3 regions of the Halomonas koreensis genome follow, and region 2 is predicted to be linked to each of the others. Evidence: riboswitches for the same ligand, from Rfam matches in the RefSeq annotation. Region 2 holds a riboswitch; each other region holds the start of a gene.
The links. Region 2 has a riboswitch for thiamine pyrophosphate ahead of tenA (thiaminase II). Riboswitches for the same ligand answer to the same signal wherever they lie in the genome.
Positions count from the first base shown of each region.

Region 1: it holds a riboswitch for thiamine pyrophosphate, as region 2 does, so the genes downstream of both, thiM (hydroxyethylthiazole kinase) here and tenA (thiaminase II) in region 2, are expected to answer to the same signal.
Region 3: it holds a riboswitch for thiamine pyrophosphate, as region 2 does, so the genes downstream of both, QC818_RS01175 (SLC5/6 family protein) here and tenA (thiaminase II) in region 2, are expected to answer to the same signal.

Region 1 covers NZ_JARWAK010000006.1:36,909-43,618, reverse strand. Annotated here, with positions in the region: gene QC818_RS08460 (HD domain-containing phosphohydrolase) at 1-631, shown strand, start outside; gene QC818_RS08455 (D-alanyl-D-alanine carboxypeptidase family protein) at 779-2,044, shown strand; gene QC818_RS08450 (DMT family transporter) at 2,152-3,027, shown strand; gene thiE (thiamine phosphate synthase) at 3,035-3,649, opposite strand; gene thiM (hydroxyethylthiazole kinase) at 3,639-4,445, opposite strand; TPP riboswitch at 4,474-4,571, opposite strand; gene QC818_RS08435 (hypothetical protein) at 4,621-4,908, opposite strand; gene QC818_RS08430 (ATP-binding protein) at 4,997-6,373, opposite strand; gene QC818_RS08425 (response regulator transcription factor) at 6,370-6,710, opposite strand, start outside.
Region 2 covers NZ_JARWAK010000010.1:18,731-25,440, reverse strand. Annotated here, with positions in the region: gene QC818_RS11975 (DUF4870 family protein) at 1-327, shown strand, start outside; gene QC818_RS11970 (lysophospholipid acyltransferase family protein) at 331-1,263, shown strand; TPP riboswitch at 1,327-1,463, shown strand; gene tenA (thiaminase II) at 1,541-2,209, shown strand; TPP riboswitch at 2,294-2,411, shown strand; gene thiC (phosphomethylpyrimidine synthase ThiC) at 2,488-4,377, shown strand; gene QC818_RS11955 (outer membrane beta-barrel protein) at 4,456-4,959, opposite strand; gene QC818_RS11950 (acetate/propionate family kinase) at 5,141-6,325, shown strand; gene pta (phosphate acetyltransferase) at 6,322-6,710, shown strand, end outside.
Region 3 covers NZ_JARWAK010000001.1:240,952-247,661, forward strand. Annotated here, with positions in the region: gene QC818_RS01155 (CoA-acylating methylmalonate-semialdehyde dehydrogenase) at 1-1,056, shown strand, start outside; gene QC818_RS01160 (peroxidase-related enzyme) at 1,204-1,791, shown strand; gene QC818_RS01165 (zinc-dependent alcohol dehydrogenase family protein) at 1,847-2,977, shown strand; gene QC818_RS01170 (hypothetical protein) at 2,997-3,674, opposite strand; TPP riboswitch at 3,788-3,895, shown strand; gene QC818_RS01175 (SLC5/6 family protein) at 3,885-5,273, shown strand; gene ilvD (dihydroxy-acid dehydratase) at 5,343-6,710, shown strand, end outside.

The sequences.
Region 1 (6,710 bases), on a different contig from region 2:
GCCGTTGCCCGCCGAGGAGCCGCTGCTCGCCGACCGCCCCCGTCATCGCATCGCATGGACGGCCCGGCCGCCGCCGGTGGCCGCGGACGATCCCGCCAACCGCTGGGGCTTCGACATGCGGCCCCCCGAGGTGGCGGGGCACCGCGGCGAGCTCTACAACCTGCGGGTGGCCCGCGGCACCCTGAACGCGGTGGAGCGCTTCCGCATCCAGGAGCACATCGTCCAGACCATCATCATGCTCGAGTCGCTGCCCTGGCCGGCCCACCTGCGCCGGGTGCCGGCGATCGCCGGCAACCATCACGAGCGCATGGACGGCCGGGGCTACCCCCGGGGCCTGGTGCTGGCCGAGGCCAGCCTGGAGGAGCGCATCATGGCGGTGGCGGACGTCTTCGAGGCGCTGACCGCCGCCGACCGCCCCTACAAGCCCGGCATGCCGGTCTCCCGGGCGCTGTCGATCCTGGCCGGCATGGCCCGGGAGGGACACCTGGATCCCGAGGTCTTCGCGCTGCTCCTCGATAGCGGGGTCTGGCGCCGCTACGCGGAGCGCTTCCTGGCGCCGGACCAGCGGGATGCGGTGGATGTCGCGGCCCTCAAGGCCGCGGCGGGGCTCGCCGACGACGATAGAAGATGAAAATGCCCGTGACGGCCGCTATTCGCCCTGTACAGGGCATCGTCGTGGGTCATAATGCTCTCATGTAGCGTGTCATTCATCAGGGGAACTCCGATGCAGCCCAACCCGGTTCCAGGCGGGCGAGCCCTCGCCGTCGTCCTTCTCGCCATGACCGCCCTGCTGCTGGCCAGCGTGGCGCAGGCCGGCAATCCCCGCTATGCGGGCATCGTCATCGATGCCGACAGCCACGAGATCCTCTATGCCGAGAACGCGGAGGCGCCGCGCTACCCGGCCTCGCTGACCAAGATGATGACCCTCTACCTGCTGTTCGAGGCGCTGGAGGGGCGCAGCCTGAGCCTGGACCAGCCGCTGCCGGTGTCCCGGGCGGCCGCCGCCATGCCGGCCACCAAGCTCTACCTCCAGCCCGGGGATCGCATCCCGGTGGAGACGGCGATCGAGTCGCTGATCGTGCGCTCGGCCAACGACGTGGCCGTGGTGGTGGCCGAGGCGCTGGGCGGCAGCGAGCGCCACTTCGCGCGGATGATGACCGCCCGGGCCCGGGAGATGGGCATGCGCGACACCACCTTCCGCAACGCCTCCGGCCTGCCCGACGACGCCCAGGTCACCACCGCCCGCGACATGGCCGTGCTGGCCCGCCGGCTGATGCTGGACTTCCCCCAGTACTACCCCTACTTCTCGCTGCAGCGCTTCACCTGGCGGGGCAAGACCTATCGCGGGCACAACCGGCTGCTGGCCGACTATCCCGGCGCCGACGGCCTCAAGACCGGCTTCATCCGCGCCTCCGGCTTCAACGTCGCGACCTCGGCGGTTCGCGACGGCCGCCGCATGCTGTCGGTGGTGATGGGCGGCTTCACCGCCGCCTCCCGGGACGAGCACATGGCCGACCTGCTGGATCGCGGCTTCGTGCGGGCCTCGCTGTCCGACGGCGCCGGCTGGCTGGCGCGCACCGCCATCACCGACGAGCGCCTGATGCCGCGCCGCGCCGCGCCCATGCCGCCGCCCACCGGCGGGATGCTGGCCGCCCGGAAGGCCGACGCGCCGGCGCCCGAGGCCGCGGCTCGGCCCGCCCCCGAGGGCGGCGGCGTGGCGCCCTCGCGCGACGAGGTGGTGGTGGCCGCCGCCGAGGCGGATCCGCTGCGCTCGCTGATCGCCGAGCAGGCGTCGGTCGCCGGCGGCGGCTGGGGCGTGCAGGTCGGGGCCTTCCGCGACCCCGGCGACGCCCGGCGACTGGCCGACCGCGCCGCCGCGCGCCTGGCGGCGGAGCTGGCCGAGGCGCGGGTCGCCGTGCCCCTGGCCGAGGGCGCCGGCGTCTACCGCGCCCGCCTGGTGGACCTGCGCGAGGGTCAGGCGCGCAGCGCCTGCCGTCGCCTCGAGGCTCAGGGCATGGACTGCATGGTGGTCAGCAGCCGCTGAGGGTTGCCGCCCTTCCTCATTCCGATTAGCGTGGAGGATTCCCGCCCCGTCGGCTCGCCGACGGGGCGGTTTCCGTCCATGCGCATCACCACCGGGAGGCGGCCGCCATGTCAGCGTCGTTCAAGGGAATCCTCTTCATGTGCGGCGGTGTGCTGTGCCTCGCCCTGGGGGACGCGATCACCAAGTGGCTGGGCGAGACCCACTCGCCGCTGCAGATCATCTTCTTCCGCACCCTGGTCTCGCTGCCGCTGATCGCCCTGATCGCCCGCTACAACGGCGGCCTGCGCACCCTGCGGACCCGGCGGCCGGGCATCCACCTGCTGCGCGGGCTGATCTTCGCCGCGACCATGATCTGCTTCATGTGGGGGCTGACCCTGCTGCCCCTGGCCGAGACCACCGCCATCGCCTTCGCCGCCCCGCTGTTCGTCACCCTGCTGTCGGTGCCGCTGCTCGGCGAGCGGGTCGACCTGCCCACCACGCTGGCCACCGCCCTGGGCTTCGTCGGGGTGCTGGTGGTGGTGCGGCCCGGCGGCGAGAGCTTCCAGCCCGGGGCCCTGGTGGTGGTGGCCGCCGCGATCTTCTACGCCCTGACCATGATCACCGCCCGCCGCTACGGCGACCGGGAGCACCTCTGGGCCATGGTCTTCTACACCACCCTGGTGCCGCTGGTGATCTCCACCCTGACCCTGCCCTGGGTGTGGCAGACGCCGGCGCCGCTGCACTGGCCCGCCTTCCTGGTGGCCGGGGTGCTCGGGGTGGGCGCCATGACCGGCCTGACCCTGGCGTTCCGCTACGCGCCGGCGGCGCTGGCCGCGCCCTTCGACTACACGGCGCTGCTGTGGGCGGTGCTGCTGGGCTGGTGGTTCTGGGACGAGGTGCCCGACCTCTGGGTCTTCGCCGGCGGCACCCTGATCATCGCCAGCGGCCTGGCCATCGCCTATCACGAGCGCCGCACGGCGCTGAATCGCCGCCCCAGCGCCTGACCCCGCGTCAGCGACGCGGGAAGGCGCGGGCCGCGGCCTCCGGGTCCGGGGTGCCGCAGATCGCCGAGATCACCGCCAGGCCGTCGGCCCCGGCCTGGCGCACCGGCTCGACATGCTCGGCCTTGAGCCCGCCGATGGCCACCGTGGGCAGTGGGCTGGCGGCGGCCAGTTCGGCCAGCCCCTCGAAGCCCAGCGGCTCGGCGTGATCGCGTTTGGAGGGGGTGGCGAACACCGGGCCCAGGCCCAGGTAGTCGAGGCGGCCCGCCTCCAGGCGGGCCAGCTGGGCTCGAGTCTGCACCGACAGGCCGAGGATGGCCTCGGGACCCAGGGCCGCCCGGGCCTCGGCCACCTCGCCGTCGTCCTGGCCGATGTGCAGGCCGTCGGCGCCGCTGGCCAGGGCCACCTCGAGGCGGTCGTTGATGATCAGCGGCACCCCGCTGCCGGCCAGGGCGGCCTTGAGCCGGCGGGCCAGCGGAATCAGCTCGGCGTCGGGGGCGTGCTTGTCGCGCAGCTGGACGACGCTGACCCCGCCGCGCACCGCGGCGAGCACGGTCGCCTCCAGGCCATGGGCCGCGCACAGCTCGGGATCGGTCACCAGGTAGAGGGAGAGATCAAGGCGCATCGGTCAGCTCCAGGCGGGCGTGCTCGGTGAGGGTGGTCGCGTCGAGGGCATGCAGGGCGTCGAGGAAGGCCACGGCGAAGCTGCCCGGGCCGCGGGCGGCCTCGCCGGCCTGCTCGCCGGCCACCGCATAGCTCGCCAGGGCCGCCACGGTGGCCGCGAAGGGATCCTCGGCACCGGCCAGGAAGGCGCCCACCACCCCGCTCAGCGAGCAGCCCAGGGCGGTGACCCGGGGCATCAGGGGGTGGCCGCCGGCCACGCGGGCCAGGCGCGTGCCGTCGGTGACCAGGTCGCGCTCGCCGGTGACCGCCACCACCGCGCCGCTCCGGCGGGCCAGGCTCGCCGCGGCGGCCTCGGCGCCCTCGGGCGCCGCGGTGCTGTCCACCCCGCGCCCGCCGCCGGTGCGTTCGGCCAGGGCCAGGATCTCCGAGGCGTTGCCGCGGATCACGCTCGGGGCCAGGGCCAGCAGGCGGTCGCCGGCCTCGCGACGGAAGCGGGTCGCGCCCACCGCCACCGGGTCGAGCACCCAGGGGGTGCCCGCCGCCGTCGCGGCGCGGGCGGCATCGTCCATGGCGTCGAGCCAGTGGGGCGAGAGGGTGCCGATGTTCAGCGTCAGGGCGCCGGCCAGGGCCGCGAACTCGGCGGCCTCCTCGCGGGCATGGACCATGGCCGGCGAGGCGCCCAGGGCGAGCAGCACATTGGCCATGGGGTTCATGGCGACGTGATTGGTGATGTTGTGGACCAGCGGGGTGGTCGCGCGCACGCGGGTCAGGTGCGCGGCGGGATCGAGGGAATGCATCGGGCCTCCTGGCGAGGGGAGGCGCGGGCGTGGGGCCGGCACGACTCCCTCCGCCGGCATTATCCGGGTCAGGTGGTGAGGGTGCCTCTCAGCCGGCGGCTCCCGCCGACGCCCCTGTCGTCTGGCGTCACTATCCCCCGGCGGGCCCGCCCTTGTAAAGCGCCGGCCCGCCGGGTCAGGCGGCCAGCTGGAGCGCGACCAGCGTCAGCAGGCCGGCCTGGGTGAAGTGGCGCAGGCCGGCCGCCGGGCAACGGGCCTCGTCCTCGGGGCTGGCCGCCGGGGCCTCCGGGCGCAGCAGCGCCAGGGCGGCGGCGGCGAGGCTGGCCAGGCCCAGCGGCAGGCCGGCCACCCCCCAGCAGGCGATCGTCCAGCCCGCGGCGAGCACCAGCAGGCCGGCGGCCGTCAGCCAGGCCGTGCGGCGCAGGCGGTCGTCGAGCGGCATCGGGTTCGGGGTCGTCATCATGGTGCATCCTGTTGTTGTGTCGCGGTCGATGAAACCACGCTAGCGGCGTTGGCTTAACGCCGGCTTAAATAACGATGACAGGACGATGTCAGGCGCGGGGCAGCCGGACCTTGACCCGCAGCCCGCCCCCGGGCGCGGTGTCCAGCCACAGCCGGCCGCGATGGCGCTGGACCAGGCGATCGACGATCGATAGGCCGAGCCCGGCGCCGGCCCCGGGGCCGGCACGGTGGAAGCGTTCCAGCACCTGGCGGCGCTGGTGCTCGGGAATGCCGGGGCCCCGGTCGTCCACCCGCAGGGTCAGGGCCGCCGGCTCGGCCGCCAGGGCGAGGTCGATGCGGCTGCCGGCCGGCGAATGGTGCATGGCATTGCCGACCAGGTTCTGCAGCAGCGTCTGGATCGCCCCGGGTTCGGCGCGCAGTCGCCAGTCGGCGTGCTCGTCGGCGTCGAGGCGGATGTCCTGGCCGCGCTCGGCGGCCAGCGGCAGCAGCTCGGCCAGCGCCTCGCGGGTCTCGTGGAGCAGGTCGCCGTCCTGCGGCACGGCCGCCGACTCCTGGTCGGGCTCCAGCCGTGCCAGGGTCAGCAGCTGGCTGACCAGTCGGGTCGCGCGGGCCACGCCGTCGCGCAGCTGGGTCAGCGCCTCGCGCCGGTCATCCGGGTCCCGGGTGGCGAGGGCGTTCTGGGCATGAAGGTCGAGCACCGCCAGGGGCGTGCGCAGCTCGTGGGCGGCATCGGCGATGAAGCGTTTCTCGCGCTGACGCAGGTCGCGAAGCCTCGCCAGCAGGCGGTTGAGGGCGCCGACGATGGTCGACAGCTCGCGCGGCAACGGCTCGGCCGCGATCGGCTGGAGGTTGTGGGGATCGCGATTCTGGATCTGGCGGGCCAGGCGCGACAGCGGGCGCAGCCCCCAGCCGATCGCCCACCACAGCAGCGCCGCCAGCGCCGGCAGGCCGAGCAGGTCGGGGAGCAGGGTACGCAGGGCGATGGCGGTGACCAGCTCGCCGCGTACGTCCTCGCGCTCGCCGACCAGCACCCGGAGGCCGTCGTTCGGCGGGCTCAGGGCGAAGACCCGCCATTCGCGATCGGCCAGGGTCACGTCGCCGTAGCCGTCCTGGCGGGCGGTGAAGGGGCGGCGGGGAGCGCTGGACGAGCGCAGCAGCAGCCGCTCGCCCCGCCAGACCTGGAAGGCCACCTTGCCCTCGTAGCGATGCCCGGCGATGCGCTGATCGGCCTGCTCGGCGCGCTGCAGGGCGCTGTCCAGGGTGGCCAGCAACGCATCGCGACGCGCCTCCGGCAGCGGCGCGCGCATCAGCCCCTCCAGCAGGCGGGCGTTCTGGGCCAGGCGGGCATCGAACAGCTCCTCCACCTCATGGGCGGCGTCGCGGTAGCTGGTGATGCCGATCGCCAGCATGCTCGCCACGAAGACGCCCAGCACGATGCACAGGGTACGGCGGCGGATCGAGGTCATGGAGCCTCGTCCGCCTTGTCCATGACGTAGCCGATGCCGCGCAGCGTGCGGATCAGCTCGGGGAAGAGCTTGCGGCGCAGGTGGTGCACGTGCACCTCGATGGCGTTGCTCTCGACATCGTCCTCCCAGCCATAGACCAGCCGGGTCAGGGTGTCCCGGGTGAAGACCCGGCCGGGGTGGCTCAGGAACTCCTGCAGCAGGGTGAATTCGCGGCGCGACAGCGCCACCGGCTCGCCCCGGCAGGTGACTCGACGGGTTCCCGGGTCCAGGCAGACGCCGCGATGGCGGAGCTCGCTGCTGGCGTGACCCTGGCTGCGGCGCAGCAGGGCCCGGAGCC
Region 2 (6,710 bases):
CCCGACACCACCATGCCCATGGTGGTCTATGCCCTGCACCTGGCCGGCATCATCACCGGCGGGCTGACCTCCCTGGTGGGCGTGGTGATCGCCTACGTCTACCGCGGCAAGGGCCCGCAATGGCTGGACGAGCACTATCGCTACCAGATCCGCACCTTCTGGATCGGCCTGGTCTACTTCGCCGTCTCCGGCCTGCTGACCCTGGTGCTGATCGGTTTCCTCACCTGGCTGGCGGCGGTGGTCTGGCTGGTCATCCGCTGCGTCAAGGGCTTCAAGGGGCTGCAGGAGCAGCGCGCCCCCGACGACGTGGACACCTGGCTGGTCTGAGGCATGGCGGCGAGCGACGACACCTCCGCCGACCGCCTCAAGGCCCGGCTGATCGCCGGCCTGTGGCGCGGGCTGGCCGGCTGGCGCCCGGCCGCGCTGTGGCGCCTGTCGCGGCTGCTCGGCCCGCTGGTCCAGGCGGCCAGCGGCCGGGAGCGCCGCGTCACCCGCATCAACCTGGCCCAGGCCTACCCGGAACTCGCCGAGCCCGCGCGCCGACGTCTGGCCCGGGCCAGCTTGGTCCACTCCAGCGCCACCATGCTCGAGCTGGGCCTGGCCTGGATGGGCGCCCCGGAGCGGGTCGAGGCCAGCATCCTCGAGATCTACGGCCGCGAGCTGCTCGACGAGGCCCGCGCCGAAGGGCGCGGCGTGATCGTGCTGGCCCCCCACTTCGGCAACTGGGAGGTGCTCAACTTCTGGCTGTCGGGGCACTTCCCCTTCACCGCCATGTACGAGCCCCCCAAGCTCGCTCCCCTCGACCCGGTCATCCGCCGCGGCCGCGAGCGCCGCGGCGCGAGCCTGGTGCCCACCAACCCGCGCGGCGTGGCGGCCCTGCTCAAGGCGCTCAAGCGCGGCCAGGCGGTGGGCATCCTGCCGGACCAGACGCCGAGCTGGGGCAGCGGCGTCTTCGCGCCCTTCTTCGGCCGCCCGGCCTATACCGCCACCCTGCTGCCCAAGCTGGTGGCGCGCACCGAGGCTCGGGTGGTCACCGGGGTGGCCCGCCGGCTGCCGGGGCGCGGCTTCGCGCTGCACTTCCTGGCCGCCGACGAGCGGGTCCACGATACCGACGAGGCGATCTCGGCGGCCGGGGTCAATGCCTGCGTGGAGGCGGTGATCGCCCTGGACCCGGCCCAGTATCAGTGGGAATACAAGCGCTACCGCAAGACGCCCGAGGAGCTCGAGGGCCGGCCGGACTGGAAGCGCCAGCGCCTCTACTGACCGTTGGAAAACCTTTCCATTTCTTCCCTGGCATCTGCCCGACAAGCTGGTAGACTCGGGGACACTCGCTTGACGGGGTGCCGGTGAATCCGGCTGAGACGGCGCAGGCAATCCAGCGCCGATCCCGTGGAACCTGATCCGGGTGGGCGTGGGCCACGGCCCCGCGTGAACCGGCGTAGGGAATCGAGCGGTGGGCACGACGCGCCGGCCCTTGCGTCGCCCCTCCCCCCGCTTCCGCTGCGCCCGCCCTCCGGATCCCGACCCGATCGGAGGCATGATGGGCTACCGCTTCAGTGATCTGACCGCCGCCTGCCAGGACGACTGGCGCGCCTACGTGGAGCACGACTTCGTCCGCGCCCTGGGGGCCGGCACCCTCGAGCCGGGCGCCTTCCGCCACTACCTGCAGCAGGACTACCTGTTCCTGGTGCATTTCGCCCGCGCCTATGCCCTGGCCGCCTACAAGAGCCAGGACCTCGCCGAGCTGCGCCAGGCCTTCGACGGCCTGAAGACCATCCTCGACGTCGAGCTGGACCTGCACATCGGCTTCTGCCGCGACTGGGGCATCGACGAGGCCGACCTCGCGGCCCTGCCCGAGGCTCGCGCCACCCTGGCCTATACCCGCTACGTGCTCGATGCCGGCAGCCGCGGCGACCTGCTCGACCTGCGCGTGGCCCTGTCGCCCTGCCTGGTGGGCTACGGCGAGATCGCGGGCTGGCTTGCCGAGCAGCCCTTCACGGTGCGCGGCGAGGCCAACCCCTTCGAGGCCTGGATCGCCATGTACGAAAGCGAGGACTTCCAGGCCGCCATGCGCGCCGAGCGCGCCTGGCTCGATGCCCGCCTGGCCGAGGTCACGCCGGCGCGCTTCGCGCGGCTGGCCGGCATCTTCCGCGATGCCACCCGGCTGGAGATCGACTTCTGGCAGATGGGGCTGGATCGCGCTGACTGAGCGCCGCTGGCCCCATCGACGGGCCGCGCCTGGCCCTGGCGGTGCCAGGCGCGGCCGGCACACTGGATGACCACCGCCCATACCACTCGCTTGACGGGGTGCCGTTGACGACGGCTGAGATCATGCGGCGCAAGCGCCGAGCATGGATCCCGTTGAACCTGAACTGGCTAGGACCAGCGTAGGGATCAAGCGACACGCCGCCGCGCCTTGTGCGCGACGGCCGCTGTCCTCCCCTGCGGTCCTCCCCGACAACACGCCAACCCCTGGGAGACCGACCGATGGCTAAGACCGACCACTTCCTCGCCGAGAGCGCCCGCGTCGACGAGGCCGCGATCCAGGCACTGCCCGGCTCGCGCAAGCGCTACGTCGAGGGCTCGCGGCCCGACATCCGCGTGCCCTTCCGCGAGATCAGCCTGTCGCCGACCCGCACCTCCGGGGCCGACGAGGCCAACCCGCCGCTGCTGGTCTACGATACCTCCGGCCCCTACACCGACCCCGAGGCCGAGATCGACCTGCGGAAAGGCCTGCCGGAATTGCGTCGGGCCTGGATCGAGGAACGCGACGACACCGAGTTCCTCGACGGGCCGACCTCCGAGTACGGCCGGCGCCGCGCCAACGACCCGATGCTCGCCCCGCTGCGCTTCGACCTGACCCGCACGCCGCGCCGCGCCAAGCCCGGCCGCAACGTCACCCAGCTGCACTACGCCCGCCAGGGCATCGTCACCCCGGAGATGGAATTCATCGCCATTCGCGAGAATCAGCGCCGGCAAGCCCTGGGCAGCGAGGAGGTCGAGCGCATCCTCGGCCACCAGCATCCCGGCGAGCGCTTCGGCGCCCGCCTGCCGGAGGAGATCACCCCGGAGTTCGTCCGCGACGAGGTCGCCGCCGGCCGGGCGATCATCCCGTGCAACATCAACCACCCGGAATCCGAGCCGATGATCATCGGCCGCAACTTCCTGGTGAAGATCAACGGCAACCTGGGCAACTCCGCGGTGACCTCCTCCATCGAGGACGAGGTCGACAAGATGACCTGGGGCATCCGCTGGGGCTCGGACACCGTCATGGACCTGTCCACCGGGGCCAACATCCACGAGACCCGGGAGTGGATCATCCGCAACGCCCCGGTGCCGATCGGCACCGTGCCCATCTACCAGGCCCTGGAGAAGGTGAACGGGGTGGCCGAGGACCTGAGCTGGGAGGTGTTCCGCGACACCCTGATCGAGCAGGCCGAACAGGGGGTCGACTACTTCACCATCCACGCCGGGGTGCTGCTGCGCTACGTGCCGCTGACCGCCAAGCGGACCACCGGCATCGTCTCCCGCGGCGGCTCGATCATGGCCAAGTGGTGCCTCTATCACCACCGGGAGAGCTTCCTCTACGAGCACTTCGAGGAGATCTGCGAGATCTGCAAGCAGTATGACGTGGCCTTCTCGCTGGGCGACGGCCTGCGCCCCGGCTCGGTGGCCGACGCCAACGACGCGGCCCAGTTCGCCGAACTCGAGACCCTGGGCGAGCTGACCCGCATCGCCTGGCAGCACGACGTCCAGGTGATGATCGAGGGCCCCGGCCACGTGCCCATGCACCTGATCAAGGAGAACATGGACAAGCAGCTCGCCGAGTGCGACGAGGCGCCCTTCTACACCCTGGGGCCGCTGACCACCGACATCGCGCCGGGCTACGACCACATCACCTCCGGCATCGGCGCGGCGATGATCGGCTGGTACGGCTGCGCCATGCTCTGCTACGTGACCCCCAAGGAGCACCTGGGGCTGCCCAACAAGGACGACGTCAAGACCGGCATCATCACCTACAAGATCGCCGCCCACGCCGCCGACCTGGCCAAGGGCCACCCGGCCGCCCAGCGCCGCGACAACGCCCTGTCCAAGGCGCGCTTCGAGTTCCGCTGGGAGGACCAGTTCAACCTGGGCCTCGATCCGGACACCGCCCGGGAGTTCCACGACGAGACCCTGCCCAAGGACTCCGCCAAGGTCGCCCACTTCTGCTCGATGTGCGGGCCCAAGTTCTGCTCGATGAAGATCAGCCAGGAGGTCCGCGACTACGCCACCGAGAACGGCCTCGACGGCGATCGCGAGGCGGTGGAGCGCGGCATGGCCGAGCAGGCGGAGAAGTTCCGCGAACAGGGCGCCGAACTCTACAAGGAGGTCTGACGCGGCACCACCCGCCCGGCAACGCGAACGCCCCCGCCGTGATGCACGGCGGGGGCGTCGTCGTCATGGGGCTCGGCCTCAGAAGTGGAAGGTGGCGCCCAGGCTCACGGCATCGAAGTCGTAGCTCGACTCCTCCAGGTAACGCACGTAGTCGGCGTCCAGGGAGAGATTGGGCATCAGCGCATAGCTGCCTCCCCCGCCGTAGGAGACGTCGCTCTCGGAGTCGGCCCCGTCGAACTCCACCTCGGTGGCCCCCAGCAGGCCGTAGAGGGTGAACTGCGGGGTGATCGGCAGCATGCCCTTGGCGAAGCCGCCCGCCAGGTAATCCAGGTCCAGGCCGCTATCGGAGCCGCCGGTGCCCAGGTGGCCCTCGAGGGCGAAGTAGTCGTTGAAGGCGACGCCGGCGCGCAGCCGCAGCCCGGTGCTGTCGAAGTCGCCGCCGCCCCCCTCGGGGTCCAGCTCCCAGAACAGGGCGTCGCCGCCGATGTAGGGGCTCGGCTGGTAGGTCATGGGCCCCTGGGCGTGGGCGAGGCCGGCGGCCATGGCACAGGCCGCCGCGGCGCAAATCACTTGGGTCTTCATGGTCGTCCTCCGGTTAGGAAACAATGTTTCCCTGCGCCCTTCCATTCTGGTACAGCGACGCCCCGGGCGCCATCCCCCGGCGGCATGCCCGGCGTGCTGCGCCAGGTCACGGCGACGACACCCCCGGCGTGATAGATTCGGGGCGAGCAGTTCCCCCGGCACCACGGCAGAAGGAAGCGCGATGCACGACCCCATCCTGGTGATCAACTGCGGCTCCTCGTCGATCAAGTTCGCCCTGGTGACCGCCGACGCCCCCGCGGCGCCCCGCCTGGCGGGCCAGGCCGAGCGCCTGGGCGGCGTGGATGCGCGCCTCACCGGCACCGACGCCCGGGGCGCGGCCATCGCCGAGGCCCTGCCCGGCGCCGATCACGAGGCGGCCCTGACGGCCATCCTCTCGCGCCTCGAGGACCTGCGCCCGACGGCGGTGGGCCATCGCGTCGTCCACGGCGGCGAGCGCTTCACCGCGGCCACTCGCCTCGACGCCGAGGTGCTGCGCGCCCTGGAGGCGCTCGGCGAGCTGGCCCCGTTGCACAATCCCGCCAACCTGGCGGGCATCCGCGCCACCCGCCGGCTGTTCCCCGAGCTGCCCCAGGTGGCGGTCTTCGATACCGCCTTCCACCAGACCCTGCCGCCGAAGGCCTACCGCTATGCCCTCCCCGAGGCCCTGTACCGCCGCCACGGCATTCGCCGCTACGGCTTCCACGGCAGCAGCCACGCCTACGTCAGCCGCCGGCTCGCCGCCCTCGGCGACCGTCCCCACGGGGGCTGGCTGATCGCCCACCTGGGCAACGGCTGCTCGGCCTGCGCCGTCTGGCAGGGCGAGAGCGTCGACACCAGCATGGGCCTGACCCCGCTGGAGGGGCTGGTGATGGGCACCCGCAGCGGCGATGTCGACCCCGGCCTGCACGCCCACCTGGCGCGGCGCCTGGGCTGGTCGCTGGAGCGCATCGACCGCCTGCTGAATCACGAGAGCGGGCTGCTCGGCCTGTCCGGGCTGTCCCACGACATGCGCCGCCTGGAGCAGGCCGCCGCCGAGCACCACCCGGGCGCCCGCCTGGCCATCGAGGTATTCTGCTACCGGCTGGCCAAGGCCCTGGCGGCCCTGAGCTGCGCCCTGCCCCGGCTCGACGGCATCGCCTTCACCGGCGGCATCGGCGAGCACGCCCCGGCGGTGCGCGCCCGGGTCGTCGAGCAGCTGCACCACTTCGGCGTGCGGCCCGACGCCGCCGCCAACGCCGCCCTGGACGGCGATCGGGAGGGCCGCTTCGATGCCGGCCAAGGCCCCCGGCTGTGGGTCGTGCCCACCGACGAGGAGGCGCAGATCGCCGCCGAGACACGCCGCCTGCTGGAGGGCGAGACGCCATGACCGTGCCCGAGCCCCGCACCCTGCTGCTGGTGCCCACCGACACCGGGGTCGGCCTGACCTCGGCCAGCCTGGGCCTGCTGCGCGCCCTGGACACCCTGGGCCTGCACACGGCCTTCCTCAAGCCGTTCCGCCAGGATGCCCCGGGCGGCGCCGAGGATGCCGCCGCGTCCGGGCTGGACCGCAGCTCGGCGCTGGTCGCCGGCCTGTTCGGCCTGACGCCCCCCGCGCCCCTGGATCGCGCCACCCTGGAACGCCGACTGCGCGAGGACCGGCTCGACGACCTCATGGAGCACGCCGTGGCCCGCCACGCCGAGCTGGCCGCCGGCGGCGAGCCGCCGGCGCTGATCCTGGTGGAAGGGCTCGCCCCGGGGAGCGAACCGGGCTA
Region 3 (6,710 bases), on a different contig from region 2:
ACCGCCTTCAACTTCCCGATCATGCTGCCCTGCTTCATGTTCCCGCTGGCCATCGCCACCGGCAACACCTTCGTGCTCAAGCCCTCCGAGCAGGATCCGAGCGCCACCATGCGCCTGGTCGAGCTGGCCCACGAGGCCGGCGTGCCGGCCGGGGTGCTCAACGTGGTGCACGGCGGCCCGGACGTGGCCAACCGCCTCTGCGAGCATCCCGACATCAAGGCGATGTCCTTCATCGGCTCCACCCAGGTCGGCACCCAGCTCTATCGCCGCGCCTCCGAGGCCGGCAAGCGGGCCCAGGCGATGATGGGCGCCAAGAACCACTGCGTGGTGATGCCCGACGCCAACCGCAGCCAGGCCATCAACAACCTGCTGGGCTCGGCCTTCGGCGCCGCCGGCCAGCGCTGCATGGCCAACTCCGTGGTGGTGCTGGTGGGCGAGGCCCGCGAGTGGCTCGACGACATCGCCGAGGGGGCCCGCAACATGACCGTCGGCCCCGGCACCCAGCGCGACGCCGACCTGGGGCCGCTGGTCTCGCCGGCCGCCAGGGAGAGGGTCGAGGGGCTGATCGCCACCGGCGAGCAGGAGGGCGCCAAGCTGCTGGTCGACGGCCGCGGCTGCCAGGTCGAGGGCTATCCGGACGGCAACTTCGTCGGCCCGACCCTGTTCAGTGACGTGACCCCCGAGATGACCATCTATCAGGAAGAGATCTTCGGGCCGGTGCTGTGCGTGGCGAGCGTCGACACCCTGGACGAGGCCATCGACTTCATCAACGCCAATCCCAACGGCAACGGCACCTCCATCTTCACCAACTCCGGCTGGGTGGCGCGCCGCTTCGAGACCGAGATCGACGTCGGCCAGGTGGGCATTAACGTGCCGATCCCGGTGCCGGTGGCCTACTTCAGCTTCACCGGCTCCCGAGCCTCCAAGCTGGGCGACCTGGGCCCCAACGGCAAGCAGGCGATCGCCTTCTGGACCCAGACCAAGACGGTCACCGCCCGCTGGTTCGAGCCCGAGAACGTCTCCAGCGGCATCAACAGCACCATCTCGCTGAGCTGATAGCCGCCCGGCGCCGAACGCGGCCCCGCCTCGCCAGAGGCGGGGCCGTCGTCGTCGGGGGCCACGAAAGGCGGGTGGCAATGCTCTTGACGTTGACGTTAACTGGGGTGTGTAGCGCGCCACGACAACCACAACTCAGGAGCCGCCATGACCACGCCCCTCAGCCGCTTCCCCGTGCCCGAGTCCCTCGACGAGCTGCCCGCGGACATCCGCGACGCCATCCTGGCGGTGCAGGAGAAGGCCGGCTTCGTGCCCAACGTCTTTTTGATGCTGGCCCACCGGCCGGCGGAGTTCCGGGCCTTCTTCGCCTACCACGATGCCCTGATGGAGCGCGAGTCCGACACCCTGACCAAGGCCGAGAAGGAAATGATCGTGGTGGCCACCAGCGCGCGCAACCGCTGCCTGTATTGCGTGGTGGCCCACGGCGCCCTGGTGCGGATCTACAGCAAGGATCCGCTGCTGGCCGATCAGGTGGCGGTCAATCACCGCACCGCGCCGCTCGGCGAGCGCCACCGGGTGATGCTCGACTTCGCGCTGCACTGTGGCCTGGAGGTCGGCGAGCTCACCGACGACTGGGAGGCGCGGCTGACGGCGGTCGGCTTCACCCGGGACGACATCTGGGACATCGGCGCCATCGCCGCCTTCTTCGGCCTCTCCAACCGGCTGGTGACGCTCACCGCCACGTCTCCCAACGACGAGTTCTACCTGATGGGCCGAGTGCCCCGCGAGGGCTGAGCCGGCCCTCGCCCACGCCATCCCGCCCGGGTTACCCGCGAAAGGAGTCACTGCCATGAAGATCCGCGCCGCCGTTCTCCAGGCCATCGGGGCCGAGCGCCCCTACGACGAGAGTCAGCCGCTGGCGATCGAGGAACTCGAGCTGGACCCGCCGGGGGACGGCGAGGTGCTGGTGCGGATCCGGGCGGCGGGGCTGTGCCACTCGGATCTCTCGGTGATCGACGGCAACCGGCCGCGCCCGGTGCCCATGGCGCTCGGCCACGAGGCCGCCGGGGTGGTGGCGGCGGTGGGGCGCGGGGTGACCGACCTGGCGGTGGGCGATCACGTGGTCGCCGTCTTCGTGCCCAGCTGCGGCCACTGCCGCCCCTGCGCCGAGGGACGCCCGGCGCTGTGCGAGCCGGGCAACGCGGCCAATGCCGCCGGGACCCTGGCGAGCGGCGAGCGTCGCCTGCGCCGCGTCGATGGCACGCCGGTGCACCATCACCTCGGGGTCTCGGCCTTCGCCGATCATGCGGTGGTCTCCCGGCACTCCCTGGTGCCCATCGATCCGCGCCTGCCCTTCGCGCACGCGGCGCTGTTCGGCTGCGCCGTGCTCACCGGGGTGGGGGCGGCGGTCAACTCGGCGGGCATCCGTCCCGGGCAGTCGGTGGCCGTGGTGGGGCTCGGCGGGGTGGGGCTCAATGCCGTGCTCGGCGCCCTGGTGGCCGGCGCGGGGGAGGTCGTGGCCCTGGACCTGGACGACGACAAGCTGACGCTGGCCGAGTCCCTGGGCGCGACCCTGGCGGTCAACAGCGCGGCGCCGGATGCCGAGGAGCGGGTCCGTACGGCCACCGGCGGCGGGGTCGATGTGGCCATCGAGATGGCCGGTTCCGAGCAGGCCCTGGCCTTCGCCTACGCCATCACCCGGCGGGGCGGGCTGACCGTGACCGGCGGCCTGGCCCATCCCGAGCGCAAGCTGGCCATTCCGCAGGTCAGCCTGGTGGCCGAGGAGCGCACCCTGCGCGGCAGCTACGTGGGCAGCTGCGTACCGGTGCGCGACGTGGCGCGCTATGCGGGGCTGTTCCGCCAGGGGCGGCTGCCGGTGGATAGGCTGCTGTCCCGGGTGCTGTCGCTGGACGAGATCAATGCGGGCTTCGAGGCGCTGGCCGCGGGCCGGGCCATCCGCCAGGTGATCGCCTTCGACTGACGGCGTGCCGGCCGGCGCCTCAGGCGGCGGCCAGGCTTTCCTCCAGCAGCGCCTGCACCGGCTCCAGCTGGCTCTCGTGCAGGATCAGCACGCTCTCGCCGGTCTCGCCCTCGGCGGGCACGACGATGGCGAATTCGCCTTCCTCGAGATGGAACTCGTGGATCTCGCGCTGGCCCGCGGGGGTCTCGCAGCGAATCGAGCGGTAGGCGTCGTCCTCGCCGTAGGTCAGGCGGTGATAGACCTTGAAGAAGGTGTAGAGGGACAGCCCCCGGGGAAAGGCCGGCCAGCGGGCCGGCAGCTCGCGGGTCTCGGCGTCGACGGCCTGGCCCGCCGCCTCGGCGTCGGCGATGGCCTCGGCCAGGGGCGCGGCCAGCAGCGAGGTGTCGTCCCGGGGCAGCGGCGCCAGGGCCTCGGCGGCTTCATGGTAGTGGCGAGCCAGGGCCCGGAAGTCCTCGAAGCCGCCGAGGCGGCGCTCGCTGTGGTGCAGGTCCGCGGGCTCGCAGCCGCCGTTCTCCCAACCGTGGATCACCCGAAGCGTCAGCCGGCCGTCGCGCATCGGCTCGCCGAGCAGGGTATCCAGCGCGACGCGCAGGTGCAGCAGGCGTTCCCCGACCAGGTTGTCGAAGGCGGTGTAGGGGTCGGCGAAGATCCGGTGCAGGCGACCGGGCGCGTGTTCCTTGGCTTCGGTAAACGGCATGGCGGGCTCTCGGGGTGATCGTGCGAAGGCTGGCGTCATTGTGGCATCATGGTGTCACGAGCCTATATCGACTTAGCGTCGAAAATCTTGAGGTTCGTCAACGACAATTCATCCACTGTCGCCAGGGGAGTCCCGCCACGCGGGGCTGAGAGAGCGTTCGACGCTGACCCTGGAACCTGATCCGGTTCATGCCGGCGGAGGAAGTGCGACATGCCTTACCTGACGTCAGCCGTGCTCGGCGCGGCGCTGCTCTGCTTTACCGTCCTGGGCCTGCGGGCCCGCCGGGCCGATGGCCCCCTCGACGACTATGTCACCGCCCGCAACTCCCAGTCCGCCCCGACCCTGGGGCTGTCCTTCCTGGCCTCCGGGATGGGCGCCTGGATCCTCTTCGCCCCGCCGGAGATCGGCGCCTTCGCCGGCCCGGTCGCCCTGGCCGGCTACGCCCTGGGCTCGGCGCTGCCGTTCATCGTGCTCGGCGCCTTCGGGCCCGCCATCCGCCGCCGCCTGCCCGAGGGGCGCAGCATCGGCGAGTATGCCGGCGCCTGCTTCGGCTCCGGCGTGCGACGCTGGGTGGCGCTGGTCTCCATCCTCTACATGGCCTGCTTCCTGGCCGCCGAGCTCACCGCCATCGGCGCCATCACCGGGCTGCTCTCCGACGTGCCCGCCAACCTGGTGGTGGTCGGGGTGGCGCTGGCCACCCTGGTCTACACGGCCCTGGGCGGCCTGCGGGCCAGCCTGGCCACCGACCGCTGGCAGGCCTGGCTGCTGCTGGCGCTGCTGGGACTGGTCGGCGGCGTGGCCCTGACGCGGCTGCCGGCGTTGCCGGCGGACGCCGCCATGCCTGCCATTCCCACCGGCGATGCCCTGGCCGTGGCCCTGACCCTGGTGATCGCCGTGACCGCGGCCAACCTCTTCCACCAGGGCTACTGGCAGCGGGTCTGGGCGGCCCGGGACGCCCGGGCGCTGGGTCGGGGCGCCTGGCTGGGCGGCGCGGTGACCGTGCTGGTGGTGGCGGTGGTCGGCGGCCTGGGGATGCTGGCCGCCATGGCGGGCGTCTCGCTGGGCGAGCCGCCGATCCCCTTCTTCGCGCTGCTCGGCGAGGCGCCGGCCTGGCTGGCCCTGCCGGCCCTGGTGCTGGCGGTGACCCTGGTGGCCTCCAGTGTGGATACCCTGCAGAACGGCATCGCCTCCCTGGTGGTGGCCGGCGGCGCGGCGCGCGGCCGCTCGCTGGGCGCGGCGCGCTGGGTGACCGTGGCGCTGATGGTGCCGGTGGTGGCCATCGCCCTGCAGGGGCTCTCCGTGCTGCGGCTGTTCCTGATCGCCGACCTGCTGTGCGCCGCCATCGTGGTGCCGGTGCTGCTCGGGCTGTGGCCGCGGATGAGCGCCGCCGCGGCCCTGGCCGGTGGGGTGGCGGGCCTGGCCGGCGCCGTGCTGCCGGGCTGGATCGCCTCGGGCAGCCTCGCCGCGGGCCTGCTGGCGGCGAGCTTCCCGGGCGGGGTGCCGACCCTGCCGCCCTTCCTCGGCGCGCTGGCGGCCTCCAGCCTGGTGGCCCTGCTGGTGGCCTGGTGGCGGCCCGCCGCGGTGCGTCGCGCCGCCTGAGCGGTTGCCAGCCCGGGCATTGGCGACCACCCTCTGAAGGTTCCCCGAACCGAAAGAGGAGGTCGTGCCATGAGCGAGACGCCCCGGGACCCGCGCCGTCGCCACTCCGCCCCGGTGGTGGATGGCGTCGGCAAGTCGGCCAGCCGCGCCATGCTGAGGGCGGTGGGCTTCGAGGACGCCGACTTCGCCCGGCCCCAGGTGGGCATCGCCTCCACCTGGAGCCGGGTCACCCCCTGCAACAGCCATATCGGCGAGCTGGCCGAGCGGGCCCGGGACGGGGCCGATGCCGCCGGCGGCAAGGGGGTGATCTTCAACACCATCACCATCTCCGACGGCATCGCCAATGGCACCGAGGGCATGAAGTACTCGCTGGTGTCGCGGGAGGTGATCGCCGACTCCATCGAGACGGTGGCGGGCTGCGAGGGCTTCGACGGCCTGGTGGCCCTGGGCGGCTGCGACAAGAACATGCCGGGCTGCCTGATCGGCCTGGCGAGGCTCGACCGGCCCGCCGTCTTCGTCTACGGCGGCACCATCCTGCCCGGCGAGGGCCACACCGACATCGTCTCGGTGTTCGAGGCCATGGGCGCCCATAGCCGCGGCGACCTGGACCTCATCGCGGTCAAGCGGATCGAGGAGACCGCCATTCCCGGCCCCGGCGCCTGCGGCGGCATGTACACCGCCAACACCATGGCCTCGGCCATCGAGGCGCTGGGCATGAGCCTGCCGGGGAGCTCGGCGCAGAACGCCGTGTCGGCGGACAAGCGCGACGACTGCCGTCGCGCCGGCGAGGCGGTGCTGACCCTGCTCGATCGCGACATCAAGCCCTCGGACATCATGACCCGCGAGGCCTTCGAGAACGCCATCACCCTGGTCATCGCGCTGGGCGGCTCCACCAACGCGGTGCTGCACCTGATCGCCATGGCCGACGCCGTGGGCGTGCCGCTGACGCTTGACGACTTCACCGAGATCGGCCGCCGGGTGCCGGTGCTGGCCGATCTGCGCCCCAGCGGCCGCTACATGATGAGCGAGCTGGTGGCGATCGGCGGCATCCTGCCGCTGATGAAGACCCTGCTCGAGGCCGGCCTGCTGCACGGCGATTGCCTGACGGTGACCGGCGCGACCCTGGCCGAGAACCTTGCCGACGTCGCCCCCTATCCGGCGGACCAGGACATCATCGCCCCCCTCGAGGCGCCGCTGAAGCCCCAGAGTCACCTGCGCGTGCTGCATGGCAACCTGGCGCCGGAGGGGGCGGTGGCCAAGATCACCGGCAAGGAGGGCACCCGCTTCTCGGGCACGGCTCGGGTGTTCGGCTCCGAGGAGGAGGCTCAGGCGCGCATCAACGATGGCAGCGTGGTGGCCGGCGACGTGGTGGTGATCCGCTACGAGGGCCCCCGCGGCGGGCCCGGCATGCGCGAGATGCTCACCCCCACCTCGGCG